DNA from 3 places in the Sinobacterium caligoides genome. Region 3 is predicted to be linked to each of the others. Evidence: predicted binding sites of a transcription regulator. Region 3 holds the regulator's gene; each other region holds the start of a gene.
What was found. The regulator sigma-54, encoded in region 3, starts transcription at its own class of promoters, with help from an activator protein. The targets are predictions, from matches to a motif close to TGGCACANNNNTTGCNNT.

Region 1 (7,036 bases), on a different contig from region 3:
CAGAGGCCATAATTTCGGCCCTAGCTGCTGCGGCATCTGCCCAGCCTTCGACTTTGACCCACTTGCCTATCTCGAGGTCTTTATAATTCTCGAAGAAGTGGGCTATCTGCTTGATGAGGAGCGGCGGGAGGTCGCTACACTCTTTTACCCCGTCATAGGCGCTGGAGAGCTTGCTATGTGGAACGGCAATGAGCTTAGAGTCTTGCCCGGCCTCATCGCTCATCTTTAACATGCCAACAGGGCGGGCACGCACAACGGCACCAGGGGCGACGGGGTAGGGGGTCACGACAAGTACATCGAGGGGGTCGCCATCGGCGGAGAGGGTATTGTTGATGTAACCATAGTTAGCAGGATAGAACATGGGTGTGGCCATGAAGCGGTCAACCATGAGGCAGTCTGCCTCTTTGTCGATCTCATATTTGATCGGGGCGTGATTTGCGGGAATCTCTACGACGACGTAGATGTCCTCTGGCAGGTCCTTGCCTGCGGGTATGCTATTAAAACTCATATGACCTCCTTAACTGGGATGAAAAACAGGTGACGTTGAATTATAGACCAAGGCGAGTCCGCCTCAGTGTGCCTTCTACCTTACTGTTTATATGGCATGCTGGCTTGTTATTTTGGTCCGCTTTTAATGTCGTTGGTGGGGGGGGGGCGGCCGCGGCTAGGCAGGTGCTTTTGCATACAAGCGTTTACGAGGCTTGTGTCGTGCTTTTTTTACGGCGAGCGGGGCGGGTTTTTTAGCTGATTCCTCTGTATCGGTGAGGCGTAGCTGGTTAATTTGGCGTTTTAAAACGACTTTAACGTTACGAAAATGTTTTTTTTGGCTATAATTGCGTCAATTAAAATAACGCCTAGTTATTAGGTGTGTGACACCCTATTTATCTGCAGAATTCTATAGGCAAGTATCATGGCTTTTTTTGATCTAGAAACCCCGGAAAATAACGACACAGAGAACCTCGTTTGGTTGGGCCATCTTAGCCCCGACAGCGATACTATTGGCTCGGCCATTGGTGCAGCTGAGTTATTTGGTGGAGAGCCGCGTCGCGCAGGTGAACTGAACAAAGAGACTGCTTTCGTGATGGATTACTGCGGTGCTGAGCTGCCGAAGATGATCACTAAAGAAGAGGGGCAAACGGTCGGTTTGGTTGATTTTAACCAGAAGACACAGCTGCACAAAGATGTTGATAACAAAGACATTGTGGCAATTATTGATCACCACGCGATTCAAGATCAGCCAATTACCTTTAACACGGCAATGTCGGTCGATATTCGTCCATGGGGCAGTGCAGCGACTATTCTAGCCGATCGTTTCGAGAAGATGGGTAAGCAGCCGACTAAGAGCACCGCTTGTGTGCTGCTGGCCGGTATCCTGTCTGATACATTGATTTTTGAGTCGCCAACGACATGTCCACAGGATAAGCCTTTCGCGGAGAAGTTGGCTAAGTTTGCCGGTATTGACGATTTGTATGCCTTTGGTACTGCGATGCTAGAGGCAAAGTCTGATCTTGCCGATGTATCGACCTACGACGTGCTCAAGGGGGATTTCAAGCACTACGAAATCAATGGCAAGAAAGTCGGCTTTGGCGTTGCTGAGACACTGAAGCCAGAGCAGTTGATCGAGCGTCAGGCGGCATTTCTAGAAGAGATGACAGGCGAGAAGGCCAAGCAGGGCCTCGACTTCATCTTTTTTGCCATAGTCGACACCAAGAACAAGCAGTCGCACCTGGTTATCTACTCGGATGCTGAAGCCGAGCTCGCCGGTACCGCCTATGGTGCTGCGGCGGAAAATAACTGGATGCTTTTGCCGGGGCTGATCTCTCGCAAGAAGCAGCTGATGCCTGTGATTCAAGAGGTACTTTCAGCTTAAGCTGAGGCCCTCACGGTTAACCAGAAGGCGGCCCAAGGGTCGCTTTTTTTGTGCCTAATAGAAACATCGTTGGCGTTGTGGTTGCGTGAATATTGCTCCGCTTTAGCGGTGAGATGACTTCATCGTCGAGACTTAGGTTGTTGCAGGACGGAAAGAGGGGGAGGATATAACAGGAGGCGCCAGCCAGCCTCTGTGGGGAGAGACCGACTGGCAAAGCTTACCGCTTAGTTGCCGCTTGCCTAGGCGGCGAGGAGCTCGACGCTGTCGCCATTGGTACGAACCTGGTAGGTCGCTAGACTGACGTCCTCCTCCAGGCACTTACCGCTCTCAAGGCAGTAGTGCTGCTTATAGAGTGGGCTGGCGACAACGGTGACATCGTTGAGGCTGCCGACGATGCCGCGAGCAATGATGTTGGCACCACAGAGAGGGTCGTGGTTATCGAGTGCATAGAGTTCGTCATCGACACGAAAGATGGCGATCTGCTTATCGTTAACGATGACCGCGGCACCGGCGTTAGGAAGGATGTCGTCGATGTTACAAACGGTAGTCCAGCTCATAGTATTCTCCAAATTAGTGGTGCGGCTTACGCCTTGGCGATGAGGTCGGCTTTTTCAACAGTCGTCGCGGGGCGAATCTGACCGCGCTCTTCGATGAAGACGATGTTGTCGTCTTTCTTGTCGCTGTTGATAAAGCTGCGGAATTGCTTCACTTTGCTCTCGTTTTCAATGGCAGTCTTCCACTCGCATTGATAGGTGTTGATGACAGATTGCATCTCGCTCTCTAGCTCGTCGCAGATGCCTAAGCTGTCATTGATCACAACATCCTGCAGGTAGCTGAGGCCGCCCTCCAGGTTATCCATCCAAGTGCTGGTGCGCTGTAGTCGGTCGGCGGTACGGATGTAGAACATGAAGAAGCGGTCGATGTACTTCACCAGCGTCTCATCATCGAGGTCGGAGGCAAACAGGTCGGCGTGACGTGGCTTCATGCCGCCGTTGCCGCAGACATACATGTTCCAACCTTTCTCGGTAGCGATGATGCCAACGTCTTTGCTCTGTGCCTCTGCGCATTCACGGGTACAGCCTGAGACGGCCATCTTAAGTTTGTGCGGGGAGCGTAGCCCCTTGTAGCGGTTCTCGATGTCGATGGCCTGTCCCATCGAATCCTGCACGCCGTAGCGGCACCAGGTGGAACCCACACAAGATTTTACGGTACGCAGTGACTTGCCGTAGGCGTGGCCCGATTCGAAGCCAGCGGCGATTAGCTTTTCCCAGACGAGAGGCAGTTGATCGGCGGTGGCGCCAAATAGGTCGACACGCTGGCCGCCGGTGATCTTGGTGTAGAGGTTGAAGTCTTTGGCGACTTGACCGATGGCGATCAGACCATCTGCGGTGACCTCACCACCAGGCATCCGCGGCACGACGGAGAAGGTGCCGTCTTTCTGCATGTTAGCGAGGAAGCGATCGTTGGTATCCTGCAGGCCGCCGAGGGGCTCGTCGAGAATGTGATCATTCCAGCAGGTGGCGAGGATTGAGGCAGTGGTCGGCTTACAGATATCGCAGCCCTTGCCTTTGCCGTGCTTTTCGAGCATCTCATCGAAAGTTTTGATCTTGCCGACGCGGACCAGGTGATACATCTCTTGGCGGGTGTAGGCGAAGTGTTCGCAGAGGTCGGTGTTCACCTCGACGCCAAGCTTGGTAAGCTCGGCATTCATGACTTGGCCGACAAGGGCTACACAGCCGCCACAGGTCGTCCCTGCTTTGGTGGCGTCTTTAACTTCGCCAATGGTGCAGCAACCAGACTGTACGACGCCGTTGATGTCGCCTTTGGAAACATTGTTACAGGAACAGATCTGTGCAGAGTCGGGCAGGGCGTCCGCACCGAGGGCAACGCCGCTGCTACCGTCGTAGCTGGGTAAGATCATGCTATCGGGGTTTTCTGGCAGCTCAATCTTATTGAGTGAGTACTGTAGCAAGCTGCTGTAGTCTTCGGCGTCACCGATCAATACGCTACCGAGTAGGTGCTTGCCGTCTTCGCTGACAACGATTTTCTTGTAGACTTCTGCCTGCTCGTCGATGTAGGTATAGCACTTACTGCCAGGGGTATTGGCGTGGGCATCACCGATCGAGGCGACGTCAACCCCCATTAACTTCAGCTTCGTGCTCATATCGGCACCGGTAAACTGAGCTTCTCCGTTGCTGCTGACATGGCCGGCAGCGACGCGAGCCATGTCATTACCGGGCGCGATAAGACCGTAGATACGACCCTCCCAGAGAGCGCATTCGCCGATGGCGTAGATGTTTTTATCGGAGGTCAGGCAGTCGTTGTCGATAACGATACCGCCGCGGGGGCCGATCTCTAGCTCGCTGGATCTTGCCAGCGCGTCCTGAGGGCGGATACCGGCAGAGAAGACGATGATGTCCGTCTCCAACTCGCTGTCATCGGCAAAGATCATCTTGTGCACGCACTCTTCACCATCACCGATGTTCTGGGTGTTTTTCTCGGTGTGTACGCCCACGCCTAAATCTTCAATCTTTTGGCGCAGCAACTTGCCGCCATTGTCATCGACCTGCACCGCCATGAGGCGAGGAGCAAACTCGACGACGTGTGTTTTTAAATCTAAGTCTTTTAGTGCCTTTGCCGCTTCTAGGCCAAGCAGACCACCGCCGATGACGACGCCGACAGAAGCCTTTTTAGAAGCCTCGGTGATCGCCTCAAGGTCTTCGATCGTGCGGTAGACAAAGCAGTTCTCGCGATCGTGACCAGGTACCGGGGGCACGAAGGGGAAGGAGCCGGTGGCGAGAATCAGTTTGTCGTAGGGGAAGCTCTGACCGTCAGCGATGATGACCTGTTGATTGTCGCGGTCGATGTCGGTGACTTCAGCATTGTGGTGGCAGGTGATGGCATTGCTCTCATAGAAACCTTCACTCACCATATTTAAAGGCTCAGCAGTACGGGTCTCAAACCATTTGGTCAGCTGAACGCGGTCGTAAGCGGCGCGGGGCTCTTCGCCAAAGACGGTGATATCAAAGTTGCCAATGCTACCATTATCGACCAGTGTCTCTAGAAACTGATGTCCGACGGGGCCGTTACCGACCAAGACGAGTTTGATTTTAGTACTCATGGAGGAACCTGCTGTCTGGTTAAATAAATTATTTTCTATTACTAAAGCAAAGCTCGTGCCAACGCCTGATCATCCCAGCTTCAGGCTATTGAAGTGGAGCTCGTGAGCTAACTTGGGGCGACGATTTCACGATACACAGGGGGTGGGATGCTTATTGTGCTCCATTGCGGTGCGGTGATGCCCCGAAATATTGTAGGGGTATCCTCCTTGTGCCTCTTTAATGATTTAACAACTTTAGGCTGCGCAGACGATAGAGCATTTGTTAGGCTAGTGCTCATCGATAACAATAAGCAGGTGTTCAAGATGCATTTAGATGGCCAGTTGTCACTCTCGGCGGCTCAGCAGAGCGCTGCCGGGGTGAAGCCACAGAATGAGGACAGTATCGGCATCTGCATTCCTGCAGACGTCTCCCTGACAACCAAAGGTGCGGTGATTGCCATTGCCGATGGTGTTAGTGCAGCGGAGGCAGGCAAGGAAGCGAGTGAGACTTGTATTCGCAACTTCCTCGGCGATTATTACGCAACACCGGAATCTTGGTCGGTTAAAAAGTCCGCGCAGCAGGTGCTGATTGCGCTTAATCGTTGGCTCTATGGACAGGGGCAGCGCTTTATTCGAGCAGAGAGGGGCTATGTCAGTACCTTGAGTGTCTTGGTGTTGAAGTCTCGTGTCGCCCATATATTCCATGTCGGTGACAGCCGCGTGTACCGTGTTCGAGGGGGGGATATTGAGCAGATCACGAGAGATCACGCCACTCGTATTACCCCCGAGCAGTCCTATTTGACCCGTGCTATGGGGCTCGATATACGGCTCGAAGTTGATTATATGCATCATGATATCGAGGAGGGGGACGTCTACATTCTGACCACCGATGGTATTCATGATGTGTTGAGAGACCGTGAACTGTTGGCGGCGGCGCAGGCACCTACCGAGGAGTATGAAGCCCGCTGTGCAGAGTTGATTCGGTTGGCGCTGGAACTGGGTAGTACTGATAATCTGAGCTGCCAAATTGTGCGTGTCGACGCCTTGCCGAAGGGGGATGCCAACGACATGTATGTCAGGTTGACCGACCTGCCTTTCCCGCCCTTTTTGTCGCCGGGGATGATTTTAGATGGCTACCGTATCGAGCGTGAGATTCACGCCAGCAATAAGAGTCAGCTTTATATCGTCACCGATGTGGAGACAGATACCCGCTATTGTATGAAGACACCCTCGGTCAACTTTGAGGATGATACGGCATACATAGAGCGCTTTATCATGGAGAGCTGGATTGGCACGCGCATCGATAACCCGCACGTGGTTAAGGTCGTCAAACGCGATGCGCCGAAGACCTGTCTTTACTATCTTACCGAGTATGTCGAGGGGCGCACGGTTGGTCAGTGGATCAAGGACCAGCAGGGCGATGCCCGAGTCGACGAGGTGAGAGAAATTGTGCGCTCACTAATTCGCGGGGTGAGGGCGATTCATCGTAAAGATACACTGCACCAGGACCTCAAGCCCGATAATGTCTTGCTTGATGCTGATGGCGGCGTGAAAATTGTCGATTTTGGCTCCTGCCTGGTGGCCGGAATTGCCGAGATTGCAGTGCCGATTCAGCGTGAGGCGGCGCTGGGGACGCTGCATTACTCGGCGCCGGAATATACACTTAATCGCAAGCCGAGTGCGTTATCGGATCAATTTGCGGTAGCGGTGATCTGCTATGAAATGTTGGCAGGGGTGCAGCCGTACGAGGGCAAGCTAGCGAACTGCACGGCCTTAAAACAGTTTATGGCGTTGGAGTACGTGCCTTGCTTCCACTATAACCCGCTGGTGCCGGTATGGTTGGACGGCGCTTTGAAGCGGGCGCTGAGTATCAGCCCAGAGCTACGTTACCAGGACCTCTCAGAGTTTGAGTACGATCTGTTTAACCCCAATCCTAAGTATATGAAGCAGGTTTCGACAGCCTGGATAGAACGCAACCCGCTGCGTTTCTGGCAGGCGACGGCGGGCGTATTGGCGTGTTTGCAATTGGCGACGCTGTATTTTTGGTTAGGTTGATGCGCGCCAAA
Region 2 (7,036 bases), on a different contig from region 3:
AGTATGACTTTACCAAGCGCTTCTTCATGGCTGCCGAGTACAGCATGACGAGCATGGAGGCCGACTTTGGTCACCAGAGCGTCAAAAACGATATCGACAATCTAGCACTCTCTGTTGGTTTTAAGTTCTAAATAGCTTGTTCGTTTTAAGTGGCAGCTCGTTTTAAGTTCTAAACAGCTGACTTAGGGCCGGGCGATATGCCCGGCCACCTGCTGTAGTCATCACACCGGTGGTGACTGTGATGGCTTCTTGGGCTGCGCGGCAGGGTGCATATAATGGTCGATCTCGTCTGTGATATCGGCCATCTTCCAACCCTTTTCCCAATCGTAGTGCTTCCAGTTATTGATCGGGTAGGGGTTGTCTGTCTCCCGCTTGCCCGCCAAGCGATCATCCCAGCCATAGTCGACAATGGTATAGTCGGCCTCGGTAACGGTGTCTCTGCGTGTCTTGATCATCGTTGTATACCCCCGTGCGCTGCCGCCTGTCTCAAACGGCCTGCTAGTCCCTTCCATTATACACCTCGCACCATCCTGCTGTGTCGCTTTGACGGCGTCGGCACTCAGCGAGGCATTGACAAGCTTAGTGAACAAAGACCGATTACGCCTGCGTGATTACTCTAGCAGCAGCGCTCGGTGCTCAAGCATGCCACGATAACTCTGCTCGCCGAACAGGCGCGGCCCGATGACCGTCTCGTGCTGTTGCAGCACCTGGTCCGGGGTTTGCTCCAGCCATTGCCCGCCGACCACCGCCTGCATCGGGTTATCTGCCTTGTATTGGATGGCAAAACTCTCGATCACCGGACGCATCTTCTCGAAGGCGATGTCACCAAAGAGTCGCGGGGGAATATGACGGTTTGGGCTGTAGTGAAACGATGCCTCTAAAAAACAACCTGGCGTCAGCGGGATGGCGTAATTGGCAATAATGAGAGCCTCCGGGCCGGAAACATCATAACGCGTCCATTGTTGCTGGTTAGCGGTTTGATTACGAAAGCCGCTTTGTAACTTCGCGCCGAGCATGAAGACGAACGCTGACGGTGAGTACAGGGGGGGCTCACCGTCTTTAAAAATACGGCTGTCGGGGTAGCGCTCGTAGAGGACTTGATTCAGCATCAGCATAAAGCCGAGCCGGTCGTGCAGACCGTACGGGCTATCGTCTAGCAGCTGTTCTGTGTTCTGCGGTTTTGGTAGCACGTTGATCGATAGCATAATCGTGCCGAGGTTTTTGCCGAACCAGCCTGGCTGTTTGATATCCCACCAGCGTTGCAATAATAGGCCGTGATTGGGTGGCGTAAAGCGGCTGGCATCGTCAACATTTAACTGGGTAACCAGGGGTTCTGCGGGCATATCGCGGCTGAAATCCTCCGGCAGCGCGAACTGAAATTGGTTGCCGCCAAGGTCAACATAACGTGGGGCGGTGAGTGGGGCAGGGGCGGTGCTGCCCATGCCGAGGGCCTGACGAATAAAAGAGAGCATAACAATGACCAGTAATGTGTGAAGTAAGGGGTTCATGACAGATAGTTTGTTAAGGCTTTCACCGTATCCTTGGTGTTGTCGATGGCTTGGCGGCCGTTATGTAAGGCTTGCTGCAGGGGGTTACGCCCTCGGCCCGGTCCGTGAGCCATGTTGAATTGCCAGCTAGCCATGCTCTGCGTGGTGGTGTGCGGGCTCTGTGCGATAGAGCCGTTAAAGACATGGTTAGCATACACGATAGAGCCTAACAGCTTTCGTGGATTGACTGTATTCTTACCGACGATATTGCTTACCAGGTCGTAATCGTGGGCGCGGATAGCGATGACATCTACCCCGGCACGTTTAAACAGCAAGCCACTGCGCAGGTTGTTGTTGGCGTTACCGTGCAGGGCGACACGCTGTTTATCGAGTAAGCTGCCCCGCTCCGGATGACGTAGGCCGTTAAATTGGAGGCTGGTGATGGCAGAGCTGCTATTGCCGTTGAGCAGATAGCGCACCGCCTCGGAGAAGATGATGGCGCCCTGGCTGTGCACTAGCCAATCGGTGCTGTGGCCGTTTTGTTGTGTGTTGGCGAGGACCTTAGCAAAGGCCTGGGTCACCGGTGTGGTGAAGCCGAGTTTATCCTGCAGTGACTCCCAAGTATCGCCGGGGCCGCCGACGCTGGGGTTATGAAACAGTGAATACTCCTGCACGGTATCACCAAACTCAAACTCCAGGTGGCTGCCCATCAGCCAGGTGGCTTTGGCGAGGTTGTTTGATTGGCCATTGACGGCGGCGTATGCCGTTTTCACCTGATCGGTTTTTCGCGCGACCTGCCAATTGCCAGAAAGATTCTTTGTGACGCTGTAGAGGCCGTTTTTCTCCTGACGGTCTCTTTCATTTTGGTACCGCTTTGAGAGTTGGATATTAAATATGGTGATTTGACCGCTATAGATACGATAGTCAATGCGGTAGTAACTGCTGTTTATACTGTAGGTGTCGGTACTGCCCTTAAGGGTGTGGCTGTTGCTCGGTCTGGGTTCTGATTTTAGTCGATCAATACTTGTTTCAAGGTTGTTTGCATAGTCAGATGACATCTCTCTTTCAAAAACAGAGTTCGAATACCCCGACAAAAAAATCTGATAACCAAAATTGTTGTCGTTATGTAAGGAGTGTTTAAAGGGAATCATTGGCAGCGCATTCAGCTGCAGCACCTCGGCGGGCGAGAGCTGTATGTCGCAATGATTTAAAGCCAGATAGGTATAGTTATCCTGATTAAGTTCCATGAATCGTCCTTGATTCTTAACGTGGGTGAACGGAAAGGCATAAGCGTATGCGAGGCGCTCGATTCTGCGCCCCTTAATCTGAGGGGGGTTTAGGGGGTAATGGAATAACTCGTTGTTAGGCGGGGGCGTGCAGGGAAGCGCATTGTTGAATCGGTAGTTTGTCTTTTTAATAAAGTCAAATATCGCATTTATACTGCCGATATTACTTACAGAGTATTGTCCTTTTTCCTGTGCCAAAGACGGGCAATTTAACTACTCAGTGTAATGAGTGCCGTTGGCGTAATAATTGCGTTATAAAGCAGGCGTAGTAGTCAAAATCGCGAGTCTGTATGGAATAGATTATAAAAATAAAGGAATATACGATGAAAAAACTACTGATGGCGACAATGATTTCTCTGGCGGCGAGTGCTCAAGCAGAGATCATCACTTTTGATATGCAGGTGCTGGATGTAATCACCCAGGGAGGAGAGGCAATAAGTGCGAATGAAGGGGCTATTTTTGCCGAACTGGATATTGATACGGATATAGGGGAGGGAGAACTTTTTGGCATTAATAGCTTTAGTATGACTTATGTTGAAGCGTTGACAGTTGAAGAATCGTTCCAGGGTGATGAGCAGGTCCATATTGCTCATACCTACGAACAGGGTAGTCGCTATACGTTTAACACGACCTCTTTTGATATCGAGGATAGAGATGAGGGGGAGTTAGACGGCTTTGCTTATCTTGCTTTTACTGGCGGGGCTGATAGTGGTGAGATGTCGTCGTTTGATGGAGGTTATAACTGTCAGTCAAGTTCTGCGGCCGTGGAGGGCTGTGAGGGGGTTTCAGGAACGGCTATTGACGCCTATGGACTGGTGCTTTTAGTTCATTGGGTGGAGAGTGAACCAACAATATTGGACTTTTTAGTGTTTACTGATATTACAACAGGAGGCGCTTATTCAGAGAAGTTAAGCTTTTTTTACGGTACAGGAGCGTTCGTCGCCTGGGGGTCAGCGCAACCCATATCTGATATTGCTGACGAGCTAGAGCCCACAACATCGCCTTCGCCATCCGAGCCTTCTTCACAGGGGATTGTGGTTGATTGTGATATAAATTGGTCGCAGATGTGTGAAAACCTGCCTGTATCGCAGGTGCCGGTCCCCGGTGCAGTGTGGCTGTTTAGCTCGGCTCTGGCAGGCTTCGGCATACTTGCACGCCGAAGAAACCGTATTGCCTCCTGAGCGTAATTCTTAGCGCTTTATTTCTTGGTGGTATCCGCTCAATATTCTCTTTCGTTAATTGTAGTGATGAATATTGAGTTTTTTAATCCGCCTTTGTCGACGCCGATAAAGCTTACAGGCTAGTGGTTTTCTGCTAAAAAATACCAGAGTTAATAAGCCGAATTGAGCGCTTTCTATCAGTTGGCTTAGTACTTGCGTTGTAAATATAGTGTGATGGTTAGATGTGCATGGTGATATTACAAATAAGATAAAAATAAAGGAATATACGATGAAAAAACTACTGTTAGTGTCATTGCTCGGCTTGGCGGCGAATGCTCAGGCGTTTACCCTGCCTTTTATAATGCAGGTTGATAGCGTAGAGGCTGCGCAAGGAACCGGAGAGCTGGTTGGTGAGCGGTTTGTCTATGGTGAGCTCGATATGACGATCAATGAGGAGGGCGACTTTTTGGTGGCTGGGGGGATCGATAGTTTTGAGTTAACCCATGTAGTGCCGCTTCATATCCAGGAGACGTACCAGATCGCAGGTTTCACCACAACGATTCATCATCGTTATGAGGCCGGTAGTGGTTACACCTTCGAGCCTTTCGCGGAGTACACTGAGGCCGTAGTCGACGATGATAATGATACGTTTGTTTATACCTATCGCTCAGGGGAAGTGCTGAATGATGGTAATGATGTGGCAAGTTTTGCCGGTGGCTATGGCTGTCAGTCAGACCCGGAGTGGTTGGATGCATGTAGCGAATTAAGTGGGCCGAGCATTGACGGCGTAAAGCTGGACCTTACTTTTAACTATAGAGAGAGTGTCGACTTTGGCCTATACGATCTGATCGATATCACATTAGAAACCTATGACGTTAGAACAGGAATGAATTCAGGGGTCACAACGACAAGCTATTCACTCTACACTCTTATTCATGATGACGACCACTACTATGAATACTTCCCAGGCCCTGCAGATGAAGTCTCGTCTGTGCCGCTCCCCGGCGCCGTTTGGTTATTCGGTTCAGCCATTGCCGGCCTTGGTTTTGTCTCGCGCCGCAAAGCCCGTAAGGTTGCCTGAGGCAAGTAATAGCTAACTCTCTCCTTACTCCTATTGATGCCCGTCGTCGCTTAACAGCGGCGGCGGGCATTTTTTTGGGCGGTAAATCAATTACACGTATATTATACCGTTATCTATTGTGCTATTCGCCCGTTGATAATGCGGTTGATGGGGCGATAGCCGGAGTCGCCTGATAGTGACTTTTTACCGTCAATTAGACCGATCGTTTTGGTGTTGCGCTAGTGCCACAAGGGCTGTGTTTATATCGGTTAATTGTCTGAAAATAAAGCGCTTAAGCGCATGAGAAACTCTGGTTGTGCTAGGGCGAATTTGTTAATGTGTTGGCCCTATACAGTATAGCGTTCACAAGGTGTGAGCCGAGACAGGAGGCGCGTGATGGTTCCGCTTTGCCCGCTCATTGAGCGATGAGTCTTGATTTCTATCGTCGCCATGCGGCGAGGCTGAGCCGTCAGTACAACGAGCAAGCGCCGGAGCGGGTGCATGCCAGCTGGTTGCGTTACCTACCGGTTCAACCGGGGCGCGCGCTAGATGTTGGCGCGGGCAGCGGTCGCGACGCCGCCTGGTTGGCGAGTTTGGGCTGGCAGGTGCAGGCGATTGAGCCGGTGGCGGCACTGCGCGAAGCCGAGCCACTCGCCGCCGGCCTCGCCATCGATTGGTGTGACGATACGCTGCCGCAGCTGAGCAGCCAGGCTGGGCAAGAGAGCGGTTACGACCTGATTCTCGCCAGCGCCGTCTGGATGCACCTGCCGCCGGCGGAACAAACCCAAGCACTCAGCCGACTGCAGCAACTGCTGGCCCCCACCGGCAACCTGGTGATTAGCTGGCGCAACCAAGCCGATGAAACCGAGCGCCGCTTCTACCCGGTAGATACCGCCCAGTTTGGTGAGGGCGTGTTGCTGAGCAGCGACGATAAGTATGGGCGCGACGGGGTGGTTTGGCGGTATGTGGTGATGGGGCCGACAGGCGAGGGCGGGGTGCAATGAGTTTGCTGGATTATGAGCGGCGTTTTGCTGACCTGAACCTCAATCGTTCGACGGGGCAGGCCAGCCCGCATAAGGTGGCGATGCTATTGGCGGTGATGGAGCTGATTGATAACGGCACGATTGTTGAAAACGAGATCTACTACAACGATGCGCTGACTACCGCCTTTAGCAAGCACTTCGCCCCCCTGCGTGGCGCACGCGATCACGATAACCCCTACCTGCCGTTCTTTCACTTAAAGCGGGAAAGCTTTTGGCATCACCAGCCAAGGCCCGGCCAGCGTGCCGCTTATGAAAACTTAAAGAGGGTCACCGGTCCCGGCACCATCGATCAATATATTCTTTACGCCCGTGTCGACGATGTGCTGTTTGAGTTACTGGCTAACAGCACAGCACGCCAACTACTCACCGCGGCGTTGCATCAAAATGTGGTGATAGGCGACCAGCAGCGCCAGGCCTTACTCGACGTCGGGCAGGGTTGGAACTGGCTGGAGTGTGAGGCGGCGGTAGACGATTACTTTGCCATGCTCTTTAAACAGCTGGCAGGACAGCCGTTAAACAAGGCCGCCCATAACCGTCAGCTACAACAAAAGCTGAACAACCGCAGTAAAGGCGCGGTGGAGTTTAAGCACCAAAACATCTCGGCGATTATGATCGACTTGGGCCAGCCGTTTTACTTAACAGGCTATAAGCCCGCCTATAACTACCAAGCACAATTGAAGCAGGCTGTACAGGCACGCTTGGCATGCCCGGCGCAATGGCAAGATTTGGCAGGCGTTATCGATACCGCGATACAAGCCCCAGAACAAGCGATCGCAGAGCAACAGCTCGACTGGGATAAGGTGTTAGACCCTGATTTGCCAGAGCCACCGCCGCCAGCGCCAGCCCGCCCGCGCAAATTTCTTGCCTATCGCACAGACTATGCAGCGCGTGAAGCACGCAACCGCTCGCTGGGCAACGCGGGGGAGCAGTTTGTGGTGGCTCTCGAGCAGCACCGCCTTCGGCAAGCGGGTAGGGATGATTTAGCGGAAGAAGTGTTGTG
Region 3 (7,036 bases):
ATTTCCGAGCAAACAGGATCGCGTACTGACATTAACGACACAAAGCCTTTTAATCGACACTAAAAACAATACCGCCGACACCTCAGCCCCCGTCACCATACGACAAGGCAGCGGCAAAACAGACGCCATCGGCCTACACGCAGACCTCGACCTAAACTTCCTCTCCCTTCTATCAGGAGTACACACCGTCTATGCGCCATAACAGACTCGCTCTCAGCAGCCTTTTGCTTTGCCTTTGCTTGAGCAGCATTGTTAACGCACTTCCGAGTGACAGAAACCAACCAATCCACATATACTCCGACCGACTCGAACGCGATGAGAAAACAGCTGTTACCACTTACATTGGTAATGTCAAACTCGATCAAGGTAGCCTCCACATTACTGCAGACAAGCTCGTTATCTATCAAGCGAATGGAGATCTTTCTAAAATTCAAGCTATTGGCAAGCCTGCACACTTACAACAACTGCCCGAAGTAGGGCAACAGATTGTCTATGCTCAAGGCGAAGTCATCGATTACTTTTCTGACAAAGACTTATTGATCCTGACCAAGAATGCCAGCATCACTCAAGACGGCACTCTAGTGAAAAGTGAGCGCATAGAGTACTTAATTAGCGAGGAAATTATCAAAGCCAAAGGTAGCGCTGAAGCCACAAGCGGCGACGACCGTGTACACGTCGTTATTCCACCGAGCCAAACCAACAACAAAGCACACTCAGCGCCAGAGAAAACGCCTGAGCAGCCTTCGCCCTCTCAACCACCGCTATCAGACGAAGAATAACCAATGGCAACGCTTAGAGCAGATAATTTAGCGAAAGCTTATAAGAGCAGAAAAATCATCAAAGATGTTTCTCTCTCCATCGAGAGCGGCCAGGTAGTAGGACTCCTCGGCCCCAACGGTGCAGGCAAGACAACCTGCTTCTACATGGTTGTCGGTATCGTCCCCCAGGATGCAGGACAGGTCTGGATCAACGACATCAACATCTCTGCCGAGCCCATGCACGGACGAGCAAAGTTCGGCATCGGTTATCTCCCACAAGAAGCCTCTATTTTTCGCAAACTTTCCGTTGAGGACAACTTGCTCGCTATACTGGAGACCCGTCACGACCTTAATCGCCAACAGCGACGTAGTAAAATGGAAGGGCTACTGCAAGAGTTTCATATTACCCATATCCGCAAGAGCCTCGGCATGTCGCTATCCGGTGGCGAGCGGCGGCGCGTTGAAATAGCCCGAGCTCTGGCTACCGAACCCGAATTCATCTTGCTTGACGAGCCCTTTGCGGGTGTCGACCCTATCTCCGTCAATGAGATAAAGGCAATTGTTAATCACCTAAAGTCCAAGGGCATTGGCGTACTGATTACCGATCATAATGTACGCGAAACTCTCGACATCTGCGATAAAGCCTATATTGTCAGCGAAGGCTATATTATCGCTGAGGGCAATGCCGATGCAGTACTCGCCAATCAGCAGGTTCGCAAAGTCTACCTAGGTGAACAGTTCAAGCTCTAAGTTGCGCACAACTGCAGCAACAAAACCGGCCTAAAGTTTGCCTGCCAGAGCTAGGCTCGCTAAACTGACCGCGGATACTTATAAAAACGACTGTATTATTATGGGTTACATCACCGTCACCGGCTGCCGAATAACCTCTACACCTAAGCAGCCATCGACCACCCGCCTGGCAACAGACACAGTCCTCAGATACACAACGCGACGGCAGCCCGCTTCTTATTTTCTTTCATTCTGGCTGCTCAGGAGACACTGACGTAGTGAAACAGTCACTTCAATTAAAGATGGGTCAACAGCTCACCATGACCCCGCAGTTACAGCAGGCTATCCGTCTGCTGCAACTATCGACACTCGACTTACAGCAGGAGATTCAACAAGCTCTTGAATCAAACCCAATGCTCGAAATCAGTGAAGATGATAACAGTCAGGGAGGGCTGAGTAGCGAAAATAACCTCGAGGCTTTAAACAGCTCTCAAGAAGGACCATGCCAGAGCACAGAGGAACATAAAAAAACGGAGCCAACAGACCCTAGCGCAGATACCAGCCACGACGATATCGACTGGTCTCAACCGGACACCATTCCCGATTTGCCAGTCGACACTCAGTGGGATGATGTCTATCAAAACACCGGCGGTAGTGCCGGTACCGCGACAGACGACTTCGATTTTGACTCACGCAATAGCCAGTCAGAAACGCTTCACGATCATCTACTCTGGCAACTCAATCTCACCCCTATGTCAGATACCGACCGAGTTATTGCCATGTCGGTCATCGATGCCGTAGAGCCTTCCGGCATGCTCTCTTTGAGCGCCGAGGAGATTCACGCAGGGCTTGACCTCGCCTCCCCGGTAGAGCTTGACGAGGTGATGGCCGTACTCCACCGCGTACAACAATTTGACCCCCCCGGCGTTGCCTCACACGACCTAAAAGAATGCCTATTAATACAACTGAACCAACTACCGGAAGATACCCCTTTGTTGGCGGAAACAAGGAAGGTGATCACTCATTACCTTCCTTTATTGGGTAATCGGGACTTCGCCCAACTGATGCGTCGTGCCAAGATAAAAGAGCCACAGTTAAAAGTAGTTATCGCACTAATACAAAGCCTTAACCCTAGGCCTGGTGACTATATCAATGAGGAGGATACCCAGTACATTGTACCGGACGTCTTCGTGCGGAAAACTGCTGAGCACTGGCAAGTAGAATTAAACCCTGATGTTTCACCAAACATACGTATCAACGGAAACTATGCCGCACTGATTAAGCGTGCCGATAGCAGTAGTGACAACACCTTTCTTAAGGACAACCTACAAGAGGCCCGCTGGCTGTTAAAAAGCTTACAAAGTCGTAATGAAACACTAATGAAAGTGGCTAGCAAAATTGTCGAACTACAGCAGGGTTTCCTTGACTACGGTGAGGAGGCCATGAAACCTATGGTGCTGCTGGACATTGCTGAAGCTGTCGAAATGCATGAGTCGACGATATCCCGAGTCACTACTCAGAAGTACATGCACACACCGCGCGGCATCTTCGAACTCAAGTACTTCTTTTCTAGCCACGTCAGCACAGAGAGCGGTGGCGAGTGTTCCTCCACCGCCATCCGCGCCATTATCAAGAAGTTAATAAACGCCGAAAACCAACGTAAGCCATTGAGCGATAATGCAATAACAAAACTCCTTGCCGAACAAGGAATCAAGGTCGCACGCAGAACAATAGCCAAATACCGCGAGTCGATGATGATTCCTCCATCCAACGAGCGTAAACAGCTGGTTTAAAGTCAGCATATGTTAGCTACAATTTATAGACGAAAAATAACAAAAAATTAGAGTGAGCCATTAACAAGCGACAACGCATGCAATCAAAAATGCTCAGCAAAGTCGCATACCGATATGCAGCTATACCGATACAACAGAGAGGAATATATATGCAAATCAACATCAGCGGTCATCACCTAGAAGTTACTAACGCGCTACATGACTACGTTGTCGGTAAATTTGATCGTTTAGATCGTCACTCAGATCTGATAACCTCCTCATCCGTTACTTTATCGATAGAAAAAACACGGCACAAAGCAGACGCCAGCCTCCATGTAACTGGAAGCAGCCTTGTCGCCTCTTCGGAGAGCGGTAATATGTATGCCGCCATTGATCTATTAGCCGACAAGCTTGATCGTCAACTGTTAAAGTATAAAGAAAAATCCACGTCGAATAATCACGGCCTCCGTTAGCCACTCTAGATATTGATCATTATGCAGCTGCCTAATATTCTTACTGTAGAGCGCACTTATTGTGATGCTCCTGGGTCGTCGAAGAAACGACTCCTCGAAACTATTTCTGAGTTTATCTGTAACGACATTAGCGCGTTCGATGCCGAGGAGCTTTTTCAGCGCTTAAAAGCTAGGGAGCGCCTCGGAAGCACAGGTATTGGGCATGGCATAGCAATCCCACACTGTCGAGTTCCCAACTGCATTACCATCACTGGCGCCCTCTTTAAACTAAAACAAGCCATTGATTTCGACGCAATTGATAATCAGCCCGTCGATCTGTTCTTTGTTTTATTGGTACCGGAAGAGGCTTGCGATCAGCATCTACAGGCGCTCTCTCTACTTGCGGAACAGTTTAACAACCAAGACTATTGCCAATCTCTCCGTGACGCCAGCAGTAATCAAGAGTTATTCGACGCAGCCATTAATATCGTCACCTCCGCTTAGGCTTTATTAATAACGGCCTTTAACATAATGAAAATGAGAAAAAGGACATAGGCAGATGAGACTCGTAGTGATTAGTGGCCGCTCTGGATCGGGAAAGAGCACCGCCTTAAATGTACTAGAGGACGCTGGTTTCTTCTGCATCGACAACCTGCCTGCTTACTTACTACCCGCACTCATTAGCGAGACGCATGCCAACTCATCCCCTGAGCACGAGAGGTTGGCCGTCTGCATTGACGCCCGCAACAACTCTCACAGTCTCTCCGAGTTTCCCCATGTAATGAAAGCCATACCAGAGGAGCTTGATACTTCTATCATCTATCTCGATGCAGCTGATAGCCGCCTCATTCAGCGCTTTAGCGAGACGCGTAGAAAGCACCCCTTGAGCAATCAACACACGGCTCTACAGGAAGCTATTATCAATGAACGCCGAGTGCTGCAACCCATAGCCAACATTGCTGATCTGACCATTGATACCAGCAAGTTGACCTATCACGAGCTACGCGACTTCATTAACAAGGAGGTAGCCCAGCAAAGTAACAATCAGATGACTGTGCTGTTCCAATCGTTCGGTTTCAAACATGGCAGCCCCTCCTACGCCGATATGATCTTCGATCTTCGCTGTTTACCTAACCCGCATTGGGTGACCTCTCTGCGGAGCCAGACTGGCTTAGACGCCGGCGTCAGAGAGTTTCTCGAAGGGGAGCAAGATGTCGATGAGATGCTCAACGATATCACCGCCTACTTAGAGCGATGGCTGCCACGCTTTCTCGCCAACAACCGCTCCTACACCACCGTCGCCATCGGCTGTACCGGAGGGCAACATCGTAGCGTCTACCTAGCAGACAAACTTTTCCAACACTTCGAGGAACATTTTGATCATGTACAAATTCGTCATCGTGAACTCGAATAACAACTTCAAACGCCGATAAGTCTGCCATGGTTAAACAACAAGTAGAGATCATCAACAAATTAGGCCTACACGCCAGAGCCGCCGCGAAACTGGTTACCACGGCGACGAACTTCGCCTGCAGCATACAAGTGACTAAAGATGGCCGCAGTGTCGATGGAAAAAGCATCATGTCGGTCATGATGCTGGCCGCCTCCAAAGGCTGCTGCATCATCATTCAGTGCGACGGTGAAGATGAAAACGATGCCCTAGAAAGCTTGTGCCGCCTTGTGAACAACCGTTTTGACGAGGAGGAATAGTTCATCAGCGGCGGTAAAAAACACCATTGTTGACGAGTGTCAGCGATAATAGATTGTTGTCACACAGCATTTCTTGCATAATCGCGTGCAAACACATACACCAACAGAAAAGGTCACGCCTAGCGCTTACCCACCTCTCTTCGTCGAGTATTCTGCATGCCGCAAGCAAACGATCAAGCCCAAACTCAGCACCACTTACGCACTCTCTCCGACGCTGTCGATACGGGCGCTCTGCAGAGTATTAGGCACTTGCTTAAAAGCCTCTCGTCCCCCGATATAGCCCACCTTATCGAGTCCTCCCCTCCCAGGCAACGTGCTGTTCTATGGCGCTTACTCGATAGTGAGCGCGAGGGTAACGTGCTACAAGAACTCGGTGATGACGTACAGGCGCAGTTCCTTAAAGGCATGGATACCGATGAGCTCATCGCCTTAACCGATGGTCTCGAGCCCGACGATATTGCCGACATACTACAGCAGCTTCCCGATCGTATCATTCAAGAAGTGCTGCTCGCGATGGATACGCAAGACCGTCAACGGGTAGAAAAAATACTTCCATATCAAGAAGATACTGCCGGCGGCCTAATGAATACTGACAATATCAGTGTCAGGGCAGACATCACTCTAGATGTCGTATTGCGCTATCTCCGACGGCTACCAGAACTCCCAGAAATATTCGATACCATCTTTGTTGTCAACCGCAACGACCGCTTCTTAGGGCAGCTTTCCATCAGTAAGCTACTCTCCAGCGACCCAGCGATGACCGTCCGTGAGATTATGGCAACCGATATCGAACCAATACTCGCCAGCGTTCCCGACACCGAAGTGGCAAACTTATTCGAGCGTCATGACTGGGTATCTTCTCCCGTCATCAACGAAGACGGCGAGCTCCTCGGCCGCATCACCATCGACGATGTTGTTGACGTTATCCGCGATGACGCTGATCACTCTCTATTGAGCATGGCCGGCCTTGACGAAGATTCGGACACCTTCGCCACCGTACGCAATACCTTTCCGCAGCGTGCACTCTGGCTGGGCCTAAATCTACTAACGGCGTTATTCTCCGCTAATGTTATCGGCCTATTTGAGCAAACCATCGAGAAAGTTGTCGCCCTTGCTGTATTAATGCCTATTGTCGCCAGTATGGGGGGGGTTGCCGGCAATCAAACTCTCACCATCATCATTCGAGGCATGGCCCTCGGGCAAATAGGCAAGAGTAATACCTACTGGCTATTCAGCAGAGAGTTGGGCGTCGCTATCTGTAACGGTCTACTCTGGGCCAGTTGTGCCGCATTAGTTGCTAGCTTATGGTTTAATGACATTATCATCGGAGCCATCATTGCTAGCGCTATGATCATCAACTTAATGACTGCAGCAACGGCAGGGGTGTTAATTCCCGTAGCCCTCAGAGCGATGAAGATAGACCCCGCCTTAGCCGGCACTATGGCCCTAACCACCATTACTGATGCCGTGGGCTTCTTCTCCTTTCTCGGTCTAGCGACCGTATTTTTAACCTAACGGTTAAAGCCCCCAAACAGCGTAAATATAACGAGCGTTACAGTTAAAAAAGAGACAACTCATGAGTGACGAGCAAGAATTCGAATACGATGGACCTTCA

Region 1: nirB (nitrite reductase large subunit NirB) is a predicted target of sigma-54. The motif match lies at 5,035-5,052, and genes of this name have one in related genera.
Region 2: EDC56_RS14010 (VPLPA-CTERM sorting domain-containing protein) is a predicted target of sigma-54. The motif match lies at 3,010-3,027, and genes of this name have one in related genera.

The regions. Positions count from the first base shown of each region.
Region 1 is NZ_RKHR01000004.1:493,640-500,675, reverse strand. It holds gene ppa (inorganic diphosphatase) at 1-508, opposite strand, end outside; gene EDC56_RS09000 (manganese-dependent inorganic pyrophosphatase) at 911-1,870, shown strand; gene nirD (nitrite reductase small subunit NirD) at 2,110-2,427, opposite strand; gene nirB (nitrite reductase large subunit NirB) at 2,454-4,991, opposite strand; gene EDC56_RS08985 (bifunctional protein-serine/threonine kinase/phosphatase) at 5,295-7,025, shown strand.
Region 2 is NZ_RKHR01000005.1:390,412-397,447, reverse strand. It holds gene EDC56_RS14030 (outer membrane beta-barrel protein) at 1-131, shown strand, start outside; gene EDC56_RS14025 (hypothetical protein) at 222-590, opposite strand; gene EDC56_RS14020 (hypothetical protein) at 612-1,472, opposite strand; gene EDC56_RS14015 (hypothetical protein) at 1,505-2,734, opposite strand; gene EDC56_RS14010 (VPLPA-CTERM sorting domain-containing protein) at 3,097-3,954, shown strand; gene EDC56_RS14005 (VPLPA-CTERM sorting domain-containing protein) at 4,223-5,014, shown strand; gene EDC56_RS14000 (class I SAM-dependent methyltransferase) at 5,419-5,997, shown strand; gene EDC56_RS13995 (protein NO VEIN domain-containing protein) at 5,994-7,036, shown strand, end outside.
Region 3 is NZ_RKHR01000001.1:14,951-21,986, forward strand. It holds gene lptC (LPS export ABC transporter periplasmic protein LptC) at 1-202, shown strand, start outside; gene lptA (lipopolysaccharide transport periplasmic protein LptA) at 192-779, shown strand; gene lptB (LPS export ABC transporter ATP-binding protein) at 783-1,508, shown strand; gene EDC56_RS00105 (RNA polymerase factor sigma-54) at 1,766-3,280, shown strand; gene hpf (ribosome hibernation-promoting factor, HPF/YfiA family) at 3,430-3,732, shown strand; gene ptsN (PTS IIA-like nitrogen regulatory protein PtsN) at 3,754-4,215, shown strand; gene rapZ (RNase adapter RapZ) at 4,271-5,125, shown strand; gene EDC56_RS00125 (HPr family phosphocarrier protein) at 5,152-5,421, shown strand; gene mgtE (magnesium transporter) at 5,578-6,936, shown strand; gene yjgA (ribosome biogenesis factor YjgA) at 6,998-7,036, shown strand, end outside.